2 regions of the Heyndrickxia sp. FSL W8-0496 genome follow, and region 2 is predicted to be linked to the other one. Evidence: predicted binding sites of a transcription regulator. Region 2 holds the regulator's gene; the other holds the start of a gene.
The links. Region 2 encodes NrdR, which represses ribonucleotide reductase genes. Its sites were predicted from a motif close to AACACNATATATNGTGTT; they were not measured.

Region 1: NST63_RS09720 (vitamin B12-dependent ribonucleotide reductase) is a predicted target of NrdR. The motif match lies at 2,207-2,224, and genes of this name have one in related genera.

Annotation. Positions count from the first base shown of each region.
Region 1 covers NZ_JBBOXX010000001.1:1,924,971-1,929,416, reverse strand. The annotation lists gene NST63_RS09720 (vitamin B12-dependent ribonucleotide reductase) at 1-2,098, opposite strand, end outside; gene NST63_RS09715 (rhodanese-like domain-containing protein) at 2,527-2,907, shown strand; gene gcvPB (aminomethyl-transferring glycine dehydrogenase subunit GcvPB) at 3,035-4,446, opposite strand, start outside.
Region 2 covers NZ_JBBOXX010000001.1:1,632,027-1,636,472, forward strand. The annotation lists gene NST63_RS08130 (glyceraldehyde-3-phosphate dehydrogenase) at 19-1,050, shown strand; gene speD (adenosylmethionine decarboxylase) at 1,277-1,654, shown strand; gene nrdR (transcriptional regulator NrdR) at 1,776-2,231, shown strand; gene NST63_RS08145 (replication initiation and membrane attachment family protein) at 2,314-3,711, shown strand; gene dnaI (primosomal protein DnaI) at 3,719-4,446, shown strand, end outside.

The sequences.
Region 1 (4,446 bases), 290 kb from region 2:
TTACATCTGGATTTTTTGTTAAATATTCTTGAACAATTTCTGCTTTTACTTCAATAAATTTTCCAAGACGTCCACTTCGATAATACGTAAATGAGAAATAAGGTTCAAGGCCAGTTGAACAACCAATCATAGTACCAGTAGATCCAGTAGGTGCGACAGTTAATAAATGGGAATTCCTAATTCCATGTTTTAAGATCGATTGTCGAATATCTTCAGGCATTTTCTTCATGAATCCTGTATGAATAAATGCTTCACGTAATTGATTCGTTTCTTCAGTAGTTTCTCCTTGTAAAAATGGGAAGCTACCTTTTTCCTTTGCTAGCTCAATTGATGCACGGTAAGCAGTCGTTGCAATAGTCTCCATTACTTGATCTACTAGTTGATTCCCTGCTTCTGAACCATATTCCTTTTCACAATAGATCAATAAGTCTGCTAAGCCCATAACACCAAGTCCTACACGACGTTCACCTAATGCTTGTTTTTTATTTTGTTCAAGAAAATAAGGTGTTGCATTAATCACGTTGTCTTGAAGGCGTACACCTATTTCAACGGTACGCTTTAATTTATCAAAATTAACTGTCTTTGTTTCTTTGTTCGCCATCTCAGCTAAGTTGACAGCTGCTAAATTACAGACAGAATATGGAGCAAGTGGCTGCTCACCACATGGATTTGTCGCTACTACTTTTTGTCCATAACTTTTGGCATTTGTCATGTCATTCGCATTATCGATAAAGAAGATCCCTGGTTCAGCTGAGTAAGTAGCACATATATTGATTAAGTTCCAAAGTTCCTCTGCTTTAATTTTGCGATAGGTTCTCACTTTATGACCAAGCTTTTCCCATTCGCGAACATCGCCGATTTCTTGCCATTTCGTATTGTAGAGTTCCATTTCTTCGGCACTATAATTTTCAACATCCGGGAAGCGTAAAGCATAATCCTCATTATTTTCAACTGCATCCATAAAGTCTTTCGTTAAGCAAACGGATATATTCGCACCAGTTAAAAATTCCGGATTATGGACCGTGTATGTTCCGCCTTCACGTAATTTATCTTCCGCTTCTTTAATGATGCTTTCGCTAAAACCACCTAATCCAGGGATTGTCTTATAATTAATAATCCCTTGATACATCGCCTTTTCTTGCTCTGTTAAAGGAGTGAATTTCAGCTTGTCCTTCGCATGTTTTTTAATCGATTCATCCTTGGTGTTTTCTATTAAAAATCGTAGGATTCTCGGGTTCTGCATCTTTGAAATGATAAACTCAACAATATCAGGATGCCATGAGGACAACATAATCATTTGAGCGCCTCTTCTTGATCCACCTTGTTCTACAAGATGAGTGAGCTTAGCAATATCATCAAGCCATGAAACTGAACCTGAGGATTTACCATTGACCCCTTTTGCTAATGTGTTTCTTGGGCGTAAAGTCGATCCGTTTGTTCCCACACCGCCACCACGACTCATAATCTCCATAACTTGCTTACGGTGTTCAGATATACCTTCTCGAGAATCAGGAACAAAAGGCATGACATAACAATTAAAATAAGTAACTTCAGTATCTGCCCCTGCACCATACAAAACCCGTCCAGCAGGTACAAAATTTAAGTTTACTAGCTCTTGATAAAACTTTTCAAACCACTCTTGACGTTTTTCTTCTGTTTTTTCTACTGAAGCTAAGCCTGTTGCGTTCCTTTTAGCAATTTGCTCATAAAACACTTCTAATGGTTTTTCGATAATATCTAGTGGTCTTGTTATTAATCCAGATTCCATTTCTTTCGGATCATCTAAAGCACTGCGATATTCTTCGTCCACTTGTACATCAGCAGTTTTCTGTTCCCAATTAATATGTTTGATAAACCCTAAACCACGTGCAGGAAATTTTGGATCTTCTTTAATCGTCAGGACAACGAAGTCTCCCTCTGCTAATGTGATCTTTTCCGTATCTTTAAATGAATAACGATCAATCATTACTAAACGTGAAACACCTTTATGGGTAATGCGCATATCAGGGGTCACTGGATGTACTTGAGGAAACAATTTAATCGCTTTATTTAATTGTTCCTCGTTAATTTTCAATTCACTTGTTAACGCAACAGACATATAGACAACTCCCTCTATCTTTCTATCATTTTACTCCTACAAGTTTTTATTCTCGTTGTTTTCTCCTTAATAAAGTTACCATAACCAACCATTGAAAATCAACAACAAAATACAATATATAGTATCTGAACCACTACCACAAATACTATATATTGCGCAAGTGTTTAACATTGTTCTTTTTTGTCAAATCATGAAACAAATAAAATAAGTAGAAAAAAGGAGAAAAAATGTGTTTTAGTATTAAAAAGGAACATTTTCAATCAATTTTACTGGTTGCATAATATTATCCCTGTACAAACCCCGATGATATCTACTCTGAACACATAAAAAATGAAAATAAAAAATTTTTATATGAAAAAGTTTTGATTCCAAGTCTATTGATGAATATAATAGAAGATAGTGTTACCTCGTAGAAAGGAGAAAGACTAGTGGGAAGTTTATATTTTCTTATTATTGTAATCATAGCCTTAATTGCATACACTCTTTTTAATTATTTTTCCCAAAAGAAAGCGGTAAAAACTTTAAGTGAAGAAGAGTTCAAAGCAGGTTATAGGAAAGCGCAATTAATTGATGTACGGGAAGCAAATGAGTTTGATGGAGGACATATACTAGGTTCAAGAAACATCCCTCTTTCCCAATTAAAAATGAGAATGAAAGAAATCCGTCCAGATAAGCCTGTTTATTTATATTGCCAAAGCGGAATGCGTAGTGGACGAGCTGCCCAAATGCTTTATAAAAAAGGCTATCGTGAGCTCTATCAATTACAAGGCGGATTTAAAAAATGGACTGGAAAAATAAAATCTAAATAACTTATAAGTAAAAAGACCTCTTCATTAAAAAAGAGGTCTTTTATTTTGGCTATTTTCGTATAGTTTGTTGCTTTTGTAAAAACCCAACTACAGGCAGCAAAGTTATAGAAAAAAGCATTTTTTTATATTATTTTACATATCTTAAAACTGGTTTACGTGCAGCTAAGGTTTCATCTAAACGTTTTACGACTGTAGTATGTGGAGCTTCTTGCACAATCTCAGGATTTTCTTCCGTTTCTTTCGCAATCTGAATCATTGCATCAATAAAAGCATCCAAGGTTTCCTTCGATTCTGTCTCTGTAGGCTCAATCATCATACATTCCTCAACATTTAATGGGAAGTAAATAGTTGGTGGATGGTAACCAAAATCTAAAAGACGCTTGGCAATATCTAATGTACGTACCCCCAATTTCTTTTGACGCTTCCCACTAAGAACGAATTCATGCTTACAGTGACGATCATACGGAAGATCATAGTATTCTGCTAATCTTCTCATCATATAATTGGCATTGATTACTGCATTTTCAGTTACTGCTTTAAGTCCATCTGGTCCCATTGTTCGAATATATGTATATGCTCGAACATTAATGCCAAAATTTCCATAGTATGGCTTTACACGACCGATTGATTGTGGACGATCATATTCAAATGTATATCGATCGCCTTCTTTAACCAATACTGGTTTAGGTAGGAATGGAATTAAATCCTTTTTCACACCTACCGGACCTGAACCTGGTCCACCACCACCATGTGGTCCAGTGAAGGTTTTATGCAGATTTAAATGAACAACATCAAATCCCATGTCGCCAGGACGTGCTTTCGAAAGGACAGCATTTAAATTTGCCCCATCATAGTATAATTTTCCACCAGCACCATGAACAATTTCAGCCATCTCTAAAATATTTTCCTCAAATAACCCAAGAGTATTTGGGTTGGTTAACATTAATGCAGCTGTATCAGGACCAACTAATTTTCGTAAATCCTCTAAATCTACTAATCCATTCTCATTAGACTTTACAGTAATCGTCTCAAGACCTGCTACTGTAGCTGATGCCGGATTGGTTCCATGAGCAGAATCTGGTACAATCACTTTCGTTCGATTTACATCACCATTTGCTTCATGATAAGCACGGATCATCATTAATCCCGTCCATTCCCCGTGCGCTCCAGCTGCAGGCTGTAAAGTGACTTCATCCATACCAGTTATTTCAATAAGATGCTCTTGAAGATCATACATTAATTCTAATGCACCTTGAACTGTGTCTTCATCTTGGAGTGGATGAATATGAGCAAATCCTGGAAAACGAGCAACAGATTCATTTATTTTAGGGTTATATTTCATCGTACATGAACCGAGAGGATAGAATCCAGAATCTACACCATGATTTTTCTTTGATAAAGCAGTATAATGACGCATAATATCTAATTCAGATACTTCTGGTAGATTGGGCTCCTCATCACGAATATATTCAGCTGAAAAATATTCACTAATGTCAATATTAGGAACATCAAGTTCAGGAAGACTATAACCGATTCGGC
Region 2 (4,446 bases):
TATTGGAGGCTAACATTGATGAAAACAAGAATAGCAATTAATGGATTTGGTCGAATTGGACGAATGGTATTCCGAAAAGCGATATTAGAGAATGAATTAGATATAGTAGCGATCAATGCAAGTTATCCTGCAGAAAGCTTAGCACATTTAATTAAGTATGATACAACACATGGGAAATTTGAGGCAGATATTCTGTCAACTGAAGAAGCATTAATTGTTAATGGACATCGCATTAAACTCCTAAATCAACGGAATCCAGGAGAACTTCCGTGGAAAGATATGAATATAGATATTGTAATTGAGGCAACTGGTAAATTTAATTCACGAGAAAAGGCTGAACTTCATTTACAAGCCGGTGCCAAAAAAGTGATCTTAACTGCCCCTGGGAAAAATGAAGATGTAACTATTGTCATGGGAGTAAATGAAAGCGCATTAAAAATTGATGAACATGACATCATTTCAAATGCATCATGTACAACAAACTGCTTAGCACCAGTCGCCAAAGTATTAAATGAGCAATTTGGCATTGAAAACGGATTAATGACTACTGTCCATGCCTATACGAATGACCAAAATAATATAGATAATCCGCATAAAGATTTACGTCGTGCCCGTGCATGTGCGCAATCCATTATACCTACAACAACAGGTGCTGCTAAAGCGTTAGCCCTCGTTCTACCAGAACTGAAGGGGAAGCTTCACGGAATGGCTTTAAGGGTACCAACTCCAAATGTATCCTTAGTTGATTTAGTTGTAGATTTGAAGAAAGAAGTAACAGTTGAAGAGGTAAATGAGGCGTTTATGACAGCTGCCTCAGGCTCCTTGCATGGAATCCTAGAATTTACGACAGAGCCACTAGTATCAGTTGATTTTAATACGAATCCACATTCAACTATTATTGATGGTTTATCGACCATAGTGATGGATGGACGAAAAGTGAAAGTTCTTGCATGGTATGATAATGAGTGGGGATATTCCTGTCGAGTTGTAGATTTAACTAAATTTGTTGCCAAAGAAATGAATACAAAGTCAAAAGTAAACATAGGATAAAATATATGAGCTTGCTATCCATGGATAGCAAGCTTTTTTTATCATTCTATTGCAAAAAGAATTTAAACAAAGTATACTATTTTTCGTGAAGTTAAAAATTTAATATTTGTGGCTACTTAAAGGGTTAGGACCTCTTTGGACTAACTTTCCCCCGTGGTAGTTACATTTGTGCTTTTCACAATGTTTTTTAACGGCAAAAATATTAAGTTTGAAGGGGGAACGATCAATGGAAACTATGGGTCGTCATGTAATTTCTGAATTATGGGGTTGCGATTTTGAAAAGTTAAACAATATGGATTTTATTGAAAAAACGTTTGTTGATGCAGCATTAAAATCTGGTGCTGAAATTCGCGAGGTGGCTTTTCATAAATTTGCTCCACAAGGTGTGAGCGGTGTAGTTATTATTTCTGAGTCACATTTAACTATTCACAGCTTTCCCGAACATGGATATGCTAGTATTGATGTTTACACATGCGGGAATTTAGATCCAAATATTGCCGCAGATTATATAGCAGAAAGTTTACATGCTGAAAAGAGGGAAACGATTGAATTACCTCGTGGCATGGGAGCCGTACAAATTAGCAAAGAACAAGTAAATGTATGAAAAAATAATATAAAAAAAGAGCAACGAGGTGTATCGACATACACCTCGTTTTTTTTCTTGTGATTTTCACAAGTTTTCTATATCATGAAGATATTAATGATCTTTGAACGGAGTTGATCATATGAAATGTCCGTCATGCTCACATAATGGAACTCGCGTAGTTGATTCACGCCCTATTGATGAAGGCCGCTCTATACGGAGAAGAAGAGAATGCGAAATATGTAACTATCGTTTTACAACATTCGAAAAGGTCGAAGAATCTCCTCTTATCGTCGTGAAAAAGGAAGGGGTACGCGAGGAGTTTAGTCGTGATAAAATATTACGAGGTTTAATAAAAGCTTGTGAAAAAAGACCTGTGGCTCTTGCGGAATTAGAAAAAATAACGTTAGATATAGAGCAGCACTTAAGAAATCAAGGATATTCTGAGGTTAACTCGGAGTTAATTGGTGAACTGGTTATGGACAAGTTAGCAAAAGTAGATGAGGTTGCATATGTCCGGTTTGCTTCGGTTTATAGGCAGTTTAAGGATATCAATGTTTTTCTTGAGGAATTGAAAGAACTAATAAAAAAAGATTAGCAAATGGAGGGTGACCCAACTAATGAGTGTTTTACACTTAGGGTCACCTTTTCAAATCAATGTGTTTTGAGGAAGTGTAGACATGAATCAGATGTGGAATGAGGTACAGCCTGTTGATCGGTACCAGGTAACTTCAAATGGAATCCTACATGAATATGATCGGAAGGTCATCTCGTTTCTTTATCAACCATTAATTGGAACTAATTGTTATAGCTTGTATTCGACTCTTTGGAACGAAATTGAAATCAATAGGATATGGTCGGATGATTGGACACATTATCATTTAATGAATTTTTTAGGATTAAATTTGAGAGAGATCTATGAAGCCCGTTTAAAGCTTGAGGGAATCGGACTATTGAAAACATATATGAAAAAAGATGGGGAAGAACGGGGTTTTATTTATGAGCTCCAGCCACCCTTATCCCCTGAACAATTTTTTACGGATGGGATGTTAAATGTTTTTTTATATAGACAATTAGGGCATAGTCATTTTCAACGTATGAAAAAGTTTTTCTCGGACCATGTGATTGACAGAGATTCACATAAAGAAATTACTCGATCATTTCAGGATGTATTTACTACGAATAATGATCCTTTTATCCAGGATATGGATGCTCAAAACGCAAGTCTTATTGAAAACAATAGTCAATATATCTCAAGAAATGAAACGAGTAAAATACAAATAGAGGTAGCGAATTTTGATTTTGAATTATTGTTTGCTGGATTAAATGAATATCTAATTCCAAGGAAAGCTATCACTCGTCAAGTGAAGGAAGCAATATCCAACCTTGCATTCTTATATAGTATTAACGCGATTGAGATGAAAAGTTTATTACTGAGTTCATTAAATGCAGAACAGGAAATTGATATTAATGATTTGAGAAAAGCAGCGAGAGATTGGTATCAACTGGAACATGCAGATGGGATCCCGCAATTAGTTGACCGAATTCAACCGGGATTGCAACGTCAAGCTGGTGTAAATGATACGATGACACAGGAAGAACAATTAGTCCATTATTTGGAAACAACCTCGCCGCGTCAATTATTAATTGATATTTCGGACGGTGCAGAACCTTCCAAAGGCGACCTTGTTGCAATCGAAGAGATAATGTTTCAACAGCAGCTTCCTCCAGGAGTTGTCAATGTATTAATTCATTATGTTATGCTTAAGACAGATATGAAACTCACTAAAAATTATATAGAAAAAATAGCCTCTCATTGGGCAAGAAAAAAAGTCAAGACGGTGAAAGAGGCAATGGATCTTGCAAAAAATGAGCACCGACAGTATCAGCAATGGGCTAAAAACAAGGATCAAAAAACACAAAGAAAACAACCGATTCGCAAAGAAAAATTACCTGATTGGTTTAATGAAGAAAATAATCAGACCGAAGAAAAAAATCAACTGAAAGAGAAAGAGTCGATGGAGGAAAAGCGCCGAAGATTAGAATCAATTCAAAATCAATATAAAAATCGGAGGTGAAGTATAGATGGAAAATATAAATGATACATTAAAGAGATTTACTATGAATAGTCGTTTTCAACAACAAATGAATGATATAAAAAGAGAAGTGATCAATCACCCGGATATACGTGAGTTTCTTAGAAAGCACCAAGATGAGATTACTACATCAATGATTGAAAAAAGTTTAATGAAGCTATATGAGTATAAGGATCAATCAAAGGATTGTAGGGACTGTCCTAGTTTAGATTCTTGTGTAAATATGATGAAAGGTTTTGAACCAGAAATTATTTTGCGAAGAGACTCGATTGATCTCCACTATCGTCCATGTAAAAAGAAACGAATAGCTGACGAAAGAAAGAAATCAAGAGAATTAATTCAAAGCATTTATGTACCAAAGGAAATATTACAAGCTTCATTTGGTGATTTTTCATTGGAATCGGATGGACGGTTAACGGCATATGAGTATGCAGAGCGATTTGCTCGAGAATATGAACTAGGTAAAAAAATGAAGGGGCTCTATCTTTATGGGAAATTTGGTGTTGGGAAATCCTATTTATTAGGGGCTATTGCTAATCATTTAGCGGAAAATAAACAAATTTCCTCCTTGATTGTTTATGTGCCAGAGTTTTTCCGAGAGATGAAGCAATCATTAAGTGATCATTCTACAAATGAAAAACTAGAGGTTGTAAAAAAAGCCCCTCTATTAATGCTGGATGATATTGGTGCAGAAGTAATGACAAGTTGGACACGTGA